DNA from 3 places in the Oceanobacter sp. ABM4_470 genome. Region 3 is predicted to be linked to each of the others. Evidence: predicted binding sites of a transcription regulator. Region 3 holds the regulator's gene; each other region holds the start of a gene.
The links. Region 3 encodes sigma-54, which starts transcription at its own class of promoters, with help from an activator protein. Its sites were predicted from a motif close to TGGCACNNNNNTTGCTNT; they were not measured.

Region 1: a site for sigma-54 is predicted at 3,042-3,059, ahead of glnT (type III glutamate--ammonia ligase). Genes of this name have one in related genera too.
Region 2: a site for sigma-54 is predicted at 2,538-2,555, ahead of ACXADJ_RS04315 (amino acid ABC transporter substrate-binding protein). Genes of this name have one in related genera too.

Annotation. Positions count from the first base shown of each region.
Region 1 is NZ_JBSWTR010000001.1:3,004,120-3,008,484, forward strand. Features, by position in the region: gene ACXADJ_RS13330 (molybdenum ABC transporter ATP-binding protein) at 1-862, shown strand, start outside; gene ACXADJ_RS13335 (branched-chain amino acid aminotransferase) at 1,054-2,049, opposite strand; gene ACXADJ_RS13340 (helix-turn-helix domain-containing protein) at 2,223-2,816, opposite strand; gene glnT (type III glutamate--ammonia ligase) at 3,136-4,365, shown strand, end outside.
Region 2 is NZ_JBSWTR010000001.1:992,902-997,266, forward strand. Features, by position in the region: gene ACXADJ_RS04305 (amino acid ABC transporter permease) at 1-199, opposite strand, end outside; gene ACXADJ_RS04310 (amino acid ABC transporter permease) at 202-1,398, opposite strand; gene ACXADJ_RS04315 (amino acid ABC transporter substrate-binding protein) at 1,466-2,479, opposite strand; gene ACXADJ_RS04320 (electron transport complex subunit E) at 3,341-4,054, opposite strand; gene rsxG (electron transport complex subunit RsxG) at 4,056-4,365, opposite strand, start outside.
Region 3 is NZ_JBSWTR010000001.1:2,891,482-2,895,846, reverse strand. Features, by position in the region: gene rapZ (RNase adapter RapZ) at 1-169, opposite strand, end outside; gene ptsN (PTS IIA-like nitrogen regulatory protein PtsN) at 220-672, opposite strand; gene hpf (ribosome hibernation-promoting factor, HPF/YfiA family) at 676-975, opposite strand; gene ACXADJ_RS12730 (RNA polymerase factor sigma-54) at 1,029-2,516, opposite strand; gene lptB (LPS export ABC transporter ATP-binding protein) at 2,644-3,369, opposite strand; gene lptA (lipopolysaccharide transport periplasmic protein LptA) at 3,366-3,965, opposite strand; gene lptC (LPS export ABC transporter periplasmic protein LptC) at 3,952-4,365, opposite strand, start outside.

The DNA.
Region 1 (4,365 bases), 110 kb from region 3:
TCTCGATTTCGCTCGAAAGCGGGCCACGGTCACACCAGCCACCTCACTAGCCACCTCACCATCCACCAGCGCCACACCAACAACTGCGGGCAACAACACTCACCACCTGGCCGAAGGCGACATTATTGTCATGCTGGGCATTGAGCCATTGTTACAGCGCGCGCCGCAGCAATTGTCCGGCGGTGAACGCCAGCGGGTAGCCATTGCCCGCGCGTTACTGAACCAGCCACAGCTGCTGCTATTGGACGAACCACTGGCGGCACTGGACGACGCCCGTAAGGAAGAAATTTTGCCGTATCTGGAGCGACTTAAACGCCATCAGATTCCAATGCTGTACGTGACGCATTCCAAGGCCGAATTAAGCCGACTGGCAGATCACCTGCTGTGTCTGGATGGCGGCAAGGTGGTGCTGCAAGGGCCGATGTCAGCGGTGTGCGATGCCCCGGAATTTCCGCTCAACAGCGGCGAAGATGCCGGCGTGGTGTTGGATGCTCGTATAGACAACGTGGATGAACACTGGCAGCTGGCCAGCGCCCGAATCCAAACGGCCAACAGCACCGACTGCATTGCACTACGCAGTATGCACTACCAGCCACAGCAGGCCGTGCGGCTGCGTATCATGGCCTCCGACGTTAGCCTGGCGGCAGATAATCCCAGCCAAAGCTCCAGTGTGAATAACTGTCTGCCCTGCACCATCGCCATGGAGTTGGCCGACAGCCACCCGGCCACCGTGCTGTTTGAATTACACAGCCAGGCCGGAAACCGGCTGCTGGCTCGCGTAACCCGCAAATCCGCTCATCAACTGGCGCTTAAACCCGGCAGCCAGGTCTGGGCCATGATCAAATCCGTTGCGGTGCTGTGAGCAGGTCGGGTGTCGGGTATCGGGTATCGGGTATCGGGTATCGGGTATCGGAACAAGATTGTGGGAGAGAGCTCGCTCTCGATATAGCTTGTTCTCAATAGTCTGAAACAAAACCTCGAACTCACTCCCCACAAACAAAAACCGGCGCTCGAAGCGCCGGTTTTTTTATTTGCAGTCTACTGTCTGGCAGATCAAACGTAGGTCAGCCAGCCATGACGGTCTTCGGTTTTACCCCACTGAATGTTGTTCAGTTCTTCACGCAGGGACTGAACTACAGGGCCTGGCTCGCCGGAGCCAATGGTGTGTTCTTCACCGTCGATGATCAGGGTGCCTACAGACGTCAGTACCGCCGCAGTACCAGACAGTGCTGCTTCACAGCCCGGCTTGCTGGCGCGTTCCACCAGTTCAGCCACAGTCAGTTCACGCTCGGATACGGTCATGCCGCGATCGCGTGCCAGCGTCAGGATGGAGCTGCGGGTCACACCGTGCAGGAAGCTGGAGTCCAGTGCCTTGGTGATGATTTCATTGCCGTCGATCAGCAGGAAGTTGGCCGCGCCGGTTTCCTGAACATCGCCACCCGGTGCAAACAGCACCTGGTCGGCATTGAACTGCTTACGTGCTTCCATGGTTGGGTGCATGGCCGAGGCGTAGTTACCACCGGATTTCACCATGCCCATGTGTGGCGCACAGCGAGCAGCGCTTTGTTCAACCAGCAAGCGCAGTGCCTTGGCACCACCGGCAAAGTAGTCACCCACCGGCGACAGCAGCACAAACAGCAGCGATTGCAGGGATGGCGCAGCGGCCTTGCCAATACAAGGTTCGGTGCCCATGTGGGTTGGACGAATGTAGAGGGATTCCGGCGGTGTCGGAATTTCATCGGCGTAGCGAGATACAGCGGTGGTGATCATGTCGGCCAGCGCCTGCGGCTCAAACTCCGGCAGGTAGAGCAGGTGCGAGCTTTGCGCCATACGGGCAATGTTCTGATCCATGCGGAAGATGGCAATGCGGCCATCTGGCTGGCGGAAGGCCTTCAAACCTTCAAAACAGGTGCTGGAGTAGTGCAGCACATGGGCGCCCGGGTGCAGGGTCAGGCGGTCACTTGGGACCCACTCTGGCGCTTGCCATTCAGAGCCATCAAAAACGGCGGAAATCATTTCCGGTAGAAAAACAGAACCAAAACTCGACATGAACGGAGTCCCAACACAAAGCCAAATAAAGAACCTGTTGCCGTAACCCTGTTACGCAACGGCCATCAGTTTATAGTTTTTTGACGCCGACGGCACGATCCCCATTGGTATTACGCCCATTGTTGCTCTAAAAATTTGGGAAAAACCGTTGCAGTCAGCGTTCAATCACAGCCTCACGACTCTTCCGAATAGTTGATGATCGACAGTAGCTGCAACGGCACTTCAATCAGCTTCTCGGGGCCGTGCGGGGTTTCGGCATCAAAGGTGAGGCTGTCGCCGGGGCCCATTTCGTACAAATGGTTGCCGTGGCGATAGACGATGCGGCCTTTCAATATATAGATGAACTCTTCCCCCGGATGCGAGAAGGTCGGGAACACTTCCGACAAATCGTCCATGGTGATCAGGAAGGGTTCAAAATTACGCTTGCCGCCGCGCTGGTACGTCAGCAGCTGGTAGGTGTGGCCCTTGTCGGTGCCACGACGCACCACTTCCAGCCCTTCTCCGGACGGCGTGAAATGGGCGCCACCGTCTGGCCGATCGTAATCATTGAACAGTTTGGAGATGGGTAAACCAATGGCGGTACACAACCGCGACAGAGTCTCCAGACTGGTCGACACCTGCGCATTTTCGATCTTGCTGACCATGCCCTGACTGATACCGGAGATCCGCGCCACATCGGTAATTTTCAGCCCTTCTTCCAATCTGGCCTTTTTGACCTTCATGGCAATGTATTGGTCGAGATTAAAGCGCTCGCCGTTTTCGCTCATCACTACTACTCCTCATCCTCACCAACCCCTGCTCATGCCAGAAAACCGTGCTCAGTCGTGGTGCTTTTGCGTGCACTCTGATTTTTTTTGGGGCGCAAAATCCATCCATTCTGGCCCACCAGGCACTGAAATCGGTTTTCTTAAGGGGAAAATTTCTTAACTAACTATAGGTATACCAAGGGCTGCAGAGCAATTTGAAAAAAATATTCCTGACAGGAAATAAGGTGGCACAGGCTATGCATTCACTTAAGGGAAAATAAATTTCCTATTGAGAAAACTTGATCGGTAGCTACACTGGTCAGCACTTGAGGAGCAAGACATGGCAAGTTCGAGTATGTCACTGAGCGAAGCGCAACAGTTTCTGGAAGACAACGAGATCAAGTACGTACTGGCTCAGTTCGTCGACATTCACGGTGTCGCCAAAACCAAGTCGGTTCCGGCTGCGCACCTGAAAAGCGTGGTGGAAAGCGGTGCCGGTTTTGCGGGCTTTGCCGTGTGGGGTCTGGGTATGGAACCACACGGCCCGGACTTCCTGGCGCGCGGCGACCTCAGCAGCATAAGCATCGTGCCATGGCAGCCTGGCTACGCTCGCATTGCCTGTGATGGCCACGTTAACGACAAGCCATACGGCTACGACAGCCGTGTGGTGCTGAAGAATCAGCTGGGTCGTCTGGAAGATCGTGGCTGGACCCTGAACACCGGTCTGGAACCAGAATTCTACGTATTCAAACGCAACGACGATGGTTCACTGGCCACCGTTGACGATACCGACGTGCTCGACAAACCTTGTTACGACTACAAGGGCCTGTCCCGCTCCCGCGCTTTCCTGGAAAAATTCGTGGAAAGCCTGCAAGCGGTGGACATGGACGTGTACCAAATTGACCACGAAGACGCCAACGGCCAGTTCGAGATCAACTACACCTACTCCGACGCGCTGACCTCTGCCGACCGTTTCACCTTTGTACGTATGGCCGCTGGTGAGATTGCCAACGAAATGGGCATGGTGTGCTCGTTCATGCCGAAGCCAATGTCTGACCGTACCGGTAACGGCATGCACTTCCACCTGTCGATTGCGGATGAAAACGGCAACAACCTGTTTGGTGACGACAGCGACAGCAACGGTATGGGCCTGTCGAAACTGGCTTACCACTTCTGTGCCGGTTTGCTGCATCACGCCAAGGCGCTGTGTGCCATCGCCGCACCGACCGTGAATTCCTACAAGCGTCTGGTAGTGGGTGGTTCTGCTTCCGGTGCAACCTGGGCGCCAGCCTACATTTGCTACGGCGACAACAACCGTTCCGCCATGGTGCGCGTACCGTACGGTCGTCTGGAATTCCGTCTGCCAGATTCCGGTTGTAACCCGTATCTGGTTCACGCTGCCATCATCGCCGCCGGTATGGACGGTGTAGAACGCCAGTTAGATGCTGGTGCGCCAATCAACGAAAACCTCTACACCATGCCAACCGCCCAACGCGAGGAGCTGGGTGTGGAAATTCTGCCGCAGAACCTCGGTGAAGCGATTGAAGCACTGGCCGCCGACAAGATTCTG
Region 2 (4,365 bases), 1.9 Mb from region 3:
GCCAGTTGAACAGCGGTGGCAGCAAGGTCATCAGCAGGGCAACCACACCGATGGTTACCAGGCTGTTGAGCCAGCCAGAGAACAGGTTTTCGCGCAGCCAGGCGTAGGCACCGGTAGAGGTAACTGGCGCTGGTTGAGCCGGGCTGGGTTCAAAAACCCGTGCTTGAGTGCCCATGGCACCCGTAGTTGTCTTGGTCATGATTACTTCCTCTCTACCAGGGCAACGCGACGGTTAAACCAGTTCATGCAGAACGAAATGGTCATGTTGACGGCGAAGTACACCGCAATGGTCATAAAGACGATTTCAATCGCCTGACCCGTCTGGTTCAGGGAGGTACCTACAAACACGGTAAACAGATCCGGATAACCAATGGCCGTCGCCAGCGTGGAGTTCTTGACCAGCGACTGATATTCACTGTTGAGCAGAGGAACGATCACGCGCATGGCTTGCGGCACGATGATCAACTTCATGATCTTGCTGTCTTTCAGACCGATGCTGCGAGCCGCTTCGGTTTGGCCTTTAGGCACGGACTGAATACCGGCACGTACAGCCTCTGCAATAAAAGCACCGGTGTAGATGGTGAGCGCAATCGCCAACGCCATCAGTTCGGGAATGATGGTAATGCCACCGCGAAAGTTAAAGCCTTTCAGTTCCGGGTATTCCAGGTGGAAAGGAACGCCCATTACCAGTGTGGCCAGAATTGGCAGGCCCAGCAGTATGGCCAGCGAGATGCGGAACGTTGGCAGCTGGGTACCTTCCAGATCCTGCTTCTTTTTGGCATAACGAACAAAGAACCAGGTGCCTACAACGGCAACGGCCATGGCAACGTAAACCACCATTGCACCGGGCTCCTCCAGTGGTTTTGGCAGGTAAAGACCGCGGATGTTAAGGAAGAAAGCATCGCCAAGGTTGAGGCTGTTACGAGCATTGGGCAGTGCCGCCAGCACTGCGAAGTACCAGAAGAATACTTGCAGCAGCAACGGGATGTTTCGGAAGGTTTCTACGTACACCACAGACGCCTTGCGAATCAGCCAGTTTGGCGAGAAATAGGCAACGCCCATGATAAAACCAACGATGGTGGCCAGAACGATACCGATGGCGCTGACCAGAACCGTGTTCAGCAAGCCAACGTAAAAGGTATCGAGGTAGGTATAGCTGGCATCGTAAGGAATCAACGACATCAGAATGTCGAAGCCGGCCGTCGTGGTCAGGAAGTCGAAACCGGTCTTGATGCCGCGAGCTTCCATGTTGGCCAGAGTGTTACCAATAATGGTCAGCAGGAAATAGCCAAGCGCCGCTACCAACAAAATCTGGTAGAAAACCGCTCGGATATGAGGATTGTTATAAAACGCCGGGGCAGATCCTTGCCCTTTAGTTGAGCTGGATGCGTTTGTCATAATTATCTCTTGGTGGAATTACCCGCCGCAGAACAGCGGCGGGCAGGTGTAGCGGAATAAACCCGAATTAACGGATTGGGTTGGAGTACATCAGGCCGCCCTTATTCCATTGAGCGTTTTGACCACGAGAGATTTGCAGTGGGGAACCCTTACCAACGTTGCGCTCGAAGGATTCGCCGTAGCTACCAACCTGCTTGACGATGTTGTAAGCCCACTTTTGGCCTACGCCCAGTTTTTCACCGGAATCGCCTTCCACACCCAGCAGACGCTTCTGCTCAGGAGAACCCGACTTAACCATCTTGTCAGCGTTGGCGCTGTCCAGACCCAGGTATTCAGCTTCAATCATGGCAGTCAGAGACCACTTAACCACGTTAAACCAGGCGTCATCACCCTGACGAACAACAGGACCCAGAGGCTCCTTGGAGATAACTTCTGGCAGAACCACGGCGTTGGATGGGTTTTTCAGACCAATACGGATGGCGTACAGCTGGGATTGGTCGGACGTCAGTACGTCACAACGACCGCTTTCGAAGCCAGCACGAGTCTGGTCAGAGGTGTCGAAAGTGATGGCAGTGTACTTCATGCCGTTAGCGCGGAAGTAGTCAGCCAGGTTCAGTTCGGTGGTGGTACCGGCCTGGATACAAACGGCAGCGCCGTCCAGTTCCAGTGCGGATTTAACACCCAGGTTCTTGGAAACCATGAAGCCCTGACCGTCGTAGTAGTTAACGCCAGCGAAGTTCAGACCCAGAGAAGCGTCACGGGTCAGAGTCCAGGTGGTGTTACGGGACAGCATATCGACTTCACCAGACTGCAGGGCGGTGAAACGCTCTTTCGCAGTCAGTGGCTTGTATTGCACCTTGTTGGCGTCACCCAGTACAGCAGCGGCTACTGCTTTACATACGTCGACATCCATACCGCTCCAGTTGCCTTTCTCATCCTTCTGAGAAAAGCCAGCCAGACCAGTACTTACGCCACATGACAGCATGCCGCGTTCTTTAACATCGTCCAGAGTACCTGCCTGTGCAGATGCTGCGATGCCCATGGACAGTACTGCTGCTGCGGTAGTCAGCTTTTTCAACATAGGTGTAGCTCCCTGATTTTTAGTAGGTTGTTTCATCAGTCTCTTGGTGCCTCTATGTAATACAAAGACAATGCCAACCCTGAAAGTCCTGTTGATAAAACCAAATAAAAAGTACAAATGGATAAAAACCCTGTTTTTAGAGAATTAAATTCTGAAAACCAAAGTTGAAATAGGAAAAGATTGCTAAGGGTTATAAAAGGCCCTAAAAGGGTGCATTTTTTTAGGGCATTGTGCTGCGTATCTGTGCGAAGCGGGTGCACGCAATTGGGGCGATACGTAACACCGCCTGTAAAACTGGGGTTTTTGGAATATGTGCAAGTTCACAAATAGTGCAAACGAAAGTATCAATAGCCCGCAGCAACGTATCGGCGCAAGCGGTGCTGCTGTTTGTGGGTGACAGTATTACCGATGCTAAATGGTGGAAGAGGGCTGTTAATGCGGCGGCGGTACTTTTTCTTGAGGCGCAGACGCTGTCATGATCCTGATTGACCCAATAGCCCATATGGCAAGGCCTTCAGCGGCTTTGCTTGCCCCTACAGGGATGGTTTCAGGAATTATCTGCCGCTTTTTGCTGAATCGGCTCGGTGATTGGACTGATGGCTGAATAGGTGATTAGCGGAGAGATTGGTCAGAAAAATAAATTGCAGAGCGAGCTGAATAGTCTGCGTGGAATATGTGCTGGTGGCTCATGAATTGTGTGCCGCGGAATTACCAAAAATAGCAGCACGGTCGGCGTGGCTGACGCTCTTTTGCAGTGGAATGGCCGCAGGATTTAATTCTGCCGGAGCGTTTCTGGGGTTGGGAGAATGGATGCGCCTGCTGCCAGATTCCGGCAGTAGGCGCATAGAAGTGAGCAGAAGGTCAGCCTACCTTGCCGGTTACCCGAACCCGTTTCGGAGCACTGGCTTCAACGGGCTCTTTACGAGCTTCGGCAGCATCCTTGATGCGTTTGTCGATCACGTTTTTCACGGCAATCAACAGGCCCATCGCCACAAAAGCACCAGGAGGCAGGATGGCAAACAGGAAGTCCGGGTAATTGCTGAACAGCTCGATCTTCCAGTTGGCCGCCATTGGGCCAAACAGCAGTTGCATGTCGGAGAACAGCACGCCCTGACCCAGAATCTCTCGCATGGCGCCCAGCAGCACCAGTACCACGGTGAAGCCCATGGCCATCATAAAGCCGTCGACCACCGAAGGCAGAATCGGGTTTTTACAGGCAAAGGCGTCGGCACGGCCCAGAATGGCGCAGTTGGTTACGATCAGTGGGATAAAGATCCCCAGCACTTCATAGAGTTCGTAGGTGAAGGCTTGCATCACCAGTTCAGCCACGGTTACGAACGAAGCAATAATCATAACGAAGGCCGGCAGGCGCACGGCATCTGGCACATGATTACGAATCAGCGACACCGAGAAGTTGGAGCCGATCAGTACCATCATGGTCGCCATGCCCAGGCCCAGGGCATTCACGACGGAACCAGTTACGGCCAGCAGCGGGCACAAGCCCAGCAGCTGAACCAGCGCCGGGTTGTTGTTCCACAAGCCGTCGAGGGAAATATCCTGAAGGGATTTGGCCATATCAGTGTTGCTCCTCGGACGAATCGGTGGCTGGCAGGCTCAACAGCTGAGCCTTGTGCAGCTCAAAAAACTGCAGCGCATGTTTTACAGCGCCAACAACGGCGCGCGGGGTAATGGTGGCACCGGTGAATTGGTCGAAGGCACCGCCATCTTTTTTAACGGCCCATTCGTCTTCACCCAGACCAAACAGCGATTTGCCGTTGAACTCCAGCACCCAGTCGGACTTTTTCATATCAATCTTGTCGCCCAGTCCCGGGGTTTCGCGATGGGCAACCACTCGTACCCCGGCGACGGTACCGTCTGCGTTAATG
Region 3 (4,365 bases):
CGCTGACCGCGACCGATGAACGCTTTTCGGCGCTGCATGGCAATTCTGCCAGGGCTGGCAGCAGGTCGACGGGGAGGTTGTCGATGCAGTAGAAACCCAGGTCTTCCAGCACGGCCAGGGCGCTGGATTTACCGGAACCGGAGCGACCGCTAATGACGACCAGACGCATAACCTGTCTCCAGTGGTTGTCGGTGGCTGAGTGACTGGTTCGGCTACCCGTCAGGACAGGGCAGCGTCGAACAGGGGGCGATTGCCAGAGGCATCTCGCAGCTTCTGACGGTAATCGGCCTGGCTGAAGTTTTGCGCCAGCGTGGCCAGAATTTGCAGGTGTTCGTCGGTGGCTTCTTCCGGCACCAGCAGGGCAAACACCAGGTCGACCGGCTGGCGGTCGATCGAGTCGAAGTCGATGGCGTTGTTCAGGTGCAGCAGCACGCCAACGGCTTCGTTACATTGAGGCAAACGGCAGTGGGGGATAGCGATGCCCTCGCCGATACCTGTACTGCCAAGGCGCTCGCGCCCTAGCAGTCGTTCGAACACTTCATCCGATGAGCTATCGCTCAGTTCTTCCGCAACCAGACTGGAGATGAACTCCAGCAACTTCTTTTTGCTTGAAACCGTCACGTCATTGATGGTGCGTTCCGGGGTCAGGATATCGGCGATTTGGAGGGTCATGCGTTAGCCTTGTCCGTGCTGTCGTGCAACCAGTTTCTCTTTGTGTTTAAGCACCTGACGATCCAGTTTGTCGGCCATCAGGTCGATGGCTGCGTACATGTCGTCGTGAGTCGCCGTTGCGTTGATGTCGGCACCTGCTACGTGCAGGGTGCCTTCGGCAATCTTGCGATCCTTCTCGAGCTTGAGAATAAACTGACCCGACGTGATGTCGGCGTGGCGCTCCAGGCGCACCAGTTTTTCTTTCACATAGGCTTCCATGGCTTCCGTTACTTCAACGTGTTGGCCACTAATAGTGATGCTCATAAAACGGCTCCTCCTTTACAGATCCAATACTGAGACTAGACCTGTTGTTGACATCAGATCAACTGTTTACGTTCGTTTGATGGTGGAATCATCATGGCTTCACGGTATTTGGCGACGGTGCGTCGCGCCACCTGAATGCCTTTTTCGCTCAGCATGGTGGCAATTTTGTTGTCACTCAGTGGCTTACGCGCGTTTTCTTCGCTGATCAGTTTCTTGATCATGGCGCGAATAGCGGTCGAGGAGCACTCTCCGCCGGTGTCGGTGCTGACGTGGCTGGAGAAGAAATACTTGAGCTCGAAAATGCCTCGTGGGGTGTGCATGAATTTCTGGGTGGTGACCCGTGAAATGGTGGATTCATGCATGCCAACGGCTTCGGCAATGTCGTGCAATACCAGTGGTTTCATCTTTTCTTCGCCTTCTTCGAAGAATTCGATCTGGTATTCAACAATTTTGGTCGCCACTTTCAGCAAGGTGTCGTTGCGGCTTTGCAGGCTCTTGATGAACCAGCGAGCCTCTTGCAGGTGGTCTTTCAGGAAGGTGTTGTCGGAGCTGCTGTCAGAGCGACGCACCAGCGAGGCGTAGTCGGCGTTGACGCGCAGTTTCGGCGCAATGTCGGGGTTCAGTTCGACGCGCCATTCATCGCGGATGTTACGCACGATGACGTCGGGGACAACGTATTCGGACTGTTCGCCGCTGATGCCTGCCCCCGGTTTCGGGTTGAGCTCCTTGATCAGTCGCAGTACCGCCTTGAGGTTGTCTTCCTTCAATTTGGTTTTGCGCATCAGGGTCGGGTAGTCGCGGCTGCCCAGCAGATTGATGAAATCGCTGATCACCAGTTGCGCCTCGGTCAACCAGGGGGTGTCTTTTGGCAGTTGCGCCAGTTGCAGCAACAGGCATTCGCGCAGGTCGCGAGCGAACACCCCGGCCGGGTCGAACTGTTGCAGGCGTTTCAGTACCGCAACGACTTCTTCCTGTTCCACCTCGGATTCCGGGTCCATGGCTTCGAGCACGTCTTCGATGGTGGTGTGCAGGTAGCCGTCTTCGTCGACACCGTCGATCAGCATAGTGGCGATTTCGCGGTCGACGTCGCTCATGGGCGTCAGGTTCAGCTGCCATTCCAGATGACCTTGCAGGTCGTCGGTGGTGGCATGACGGGAGTCATAGTCGAAATCATCGTCACCGGAAGGACCTGGGCCTGCGGCAATGCTGGCGGTGGTCTGGAAGGTGTCGTCCCAGTCGCTGTCAACCGGCAGGTCGTCCGGCATTTTGTCGTCAGACCATTGGTCGCCCAGTTCCTGGGTTTCCGGTTCCGGCGTGCTGGCAGTGACTTCGGTTTCGTTATTGTCGTTGTTGCTGCTGGCTTCGGAGGAGAAGTCTTCGTTCTCGGACTCGTCATGTTCCAGCATGGGATTGGAGTCCAGGGCTTCCTGGATTTCCTGTTGCAGATCCAGAGTCGACAGTTGCAGCAAGCGGATGGCCTGTTGCAGCTGTGGCGTCATGGTCAGCGACTGACCCATTTTTAACTGAAGCGATGCTTTCATACTGCGCTACTGTTCATCAATGATCGGCATGTTCTGTGCATTATACGCAAGCTTTGCGCCCTGCCTATGCCTGTATGGTTTCGCTTTGCAAACAGCGAAATACCGGAATCTCTGGCAGCGTTGCGGATCAGAGACGGAAATCCTGTCCCAGATACACAGCCCGTACCTGTTCGTTGGCCAACACTTCGTCGGCGGTGCCTTCGGCAATGATGTGGCCGCCGCCTACAATGTAGGCTTTTTCGCAAATTGCCAATGTTTCCCGCACGTTATGGTCGGTAATCAACACGCCGATACCGCGGTTTTTGAGCTGGCGAATGATGTCCATGATGTCAGCGACAGAAATCGGGTCAACCCCTGCGAAAGGCTCATCGAGCAACACAAAGGACGGTTCAGCGGCCAGTGCGCGGGCAATTTCGACCCGTCGGCGCTCGCCCCCGGAGAGGGCCATACCGGCACTTTTGCGAATGTGCTGGATGTGAAATTCGTCCAATAATTGCTCCAGTTGCTGCTGCCTGCCGGCCTTGTTGAGGTCGTCGCGGGTTTCCAGAATGGCCAGAATGTTATCTTCAACGCTGAGCTTGCGGAAGATCGAGGCTTCCTGTGGCAGGTAGCCAATGCCTTTCTTGGCGCGGCCGTGCATCGGCAAGTGGGAGATGTCTTCATCGTCGATGCTGACACGGCCCTTGTCGGCCTGCACCAGGTTCACAATCATGTAGAAACAGGTGGTTTTGCCGGCGCCGTTGGGGCCCAGCAAACCGACGATTTGACCGCTGGAAACTGCCAGCGATACGTCCTTTACCACTTCCCGGCCGCCGTAGCTTTTGGCCAGGTGCTGCGCCTTGAGGGTCTTCATTCACTGGTCTCCGCAGCTGTCTCCTCGTCCGTGTCCACCAGGTTGTTGTTGGCGCTGTCAGCCTGGCCGGTTTGCTGCGGCTGGATGATCACGCGAATACGCTGGCTATCGGATTCGCCGCTGGCGTCCGACTGGTCGGAGGCTGGCGTTTGACCACTGGCAGAGACGGTTTCGGCGGTGATGTCGTAACGAATCTGCTGGCCACTGAAGCTGTTGTTTTCCTGGGTCAGTTCGGCGTTGCCGCTGAAGTTGATCAGCTTGTCGGCAGCAAAGTAGTCGATGCGTTCAGCACTGGCGTTGGTCACCGGCTTATCGGCACTGACTTGCTGCTCGTAGCGGGCTGGCTCGCCTTCGGCAATGGCTTGCTTGAGGCTTTTGCCTTCCAGAATCAGCACCAGACGGTCGGATTGAATCTTGAGGGTGCCCTGGGTCAGCTCAACGTCACCTTCGTACACCACCATGCCGGTTTTGCGGTCAAGCTCGGCGCGGTCGGACTGGATGACCATTTCCTGCTGCCAGTCGCTTTCGAGGGCTTGGGCGGTCAACGGCAACAGGCTCACTGCCATTAACAGCATGGCCAGCTTATTCTTGAACATAACGGGTACTCACGTGTTGCTTGAGTTCTATTCGTTGGCGGTTGGTATCCACGCTCAGACCCTGGGAGCGTGTTTCACTTGTGCCGTCGGTGATGATAACCCAGTCGTCGGTCGACGCCCGGGATTGATCCGGATTGTAGATCAGCGATTCGGTGGTGATGGTCATCGGCTTGCTTTGGTCGCGGGATTCCAGCAACACATTGCCTTGCAGGCGGATTTCGGCATCGGAGTCGGCAATCAGGCCACGGTCGGCAGAGGCCTGCCAGCGTTGCTGATTGGCATCAGTGGTTTCCACCACTGGCTGGTCGAGAATGCTTTCGCCGCTCTGGTCGAAGTGACGTGAGGCTTCCGCGCGCAGTGACTGTTCCAGTTCACCGGCGTCGTTGAAGCGACGGTGACG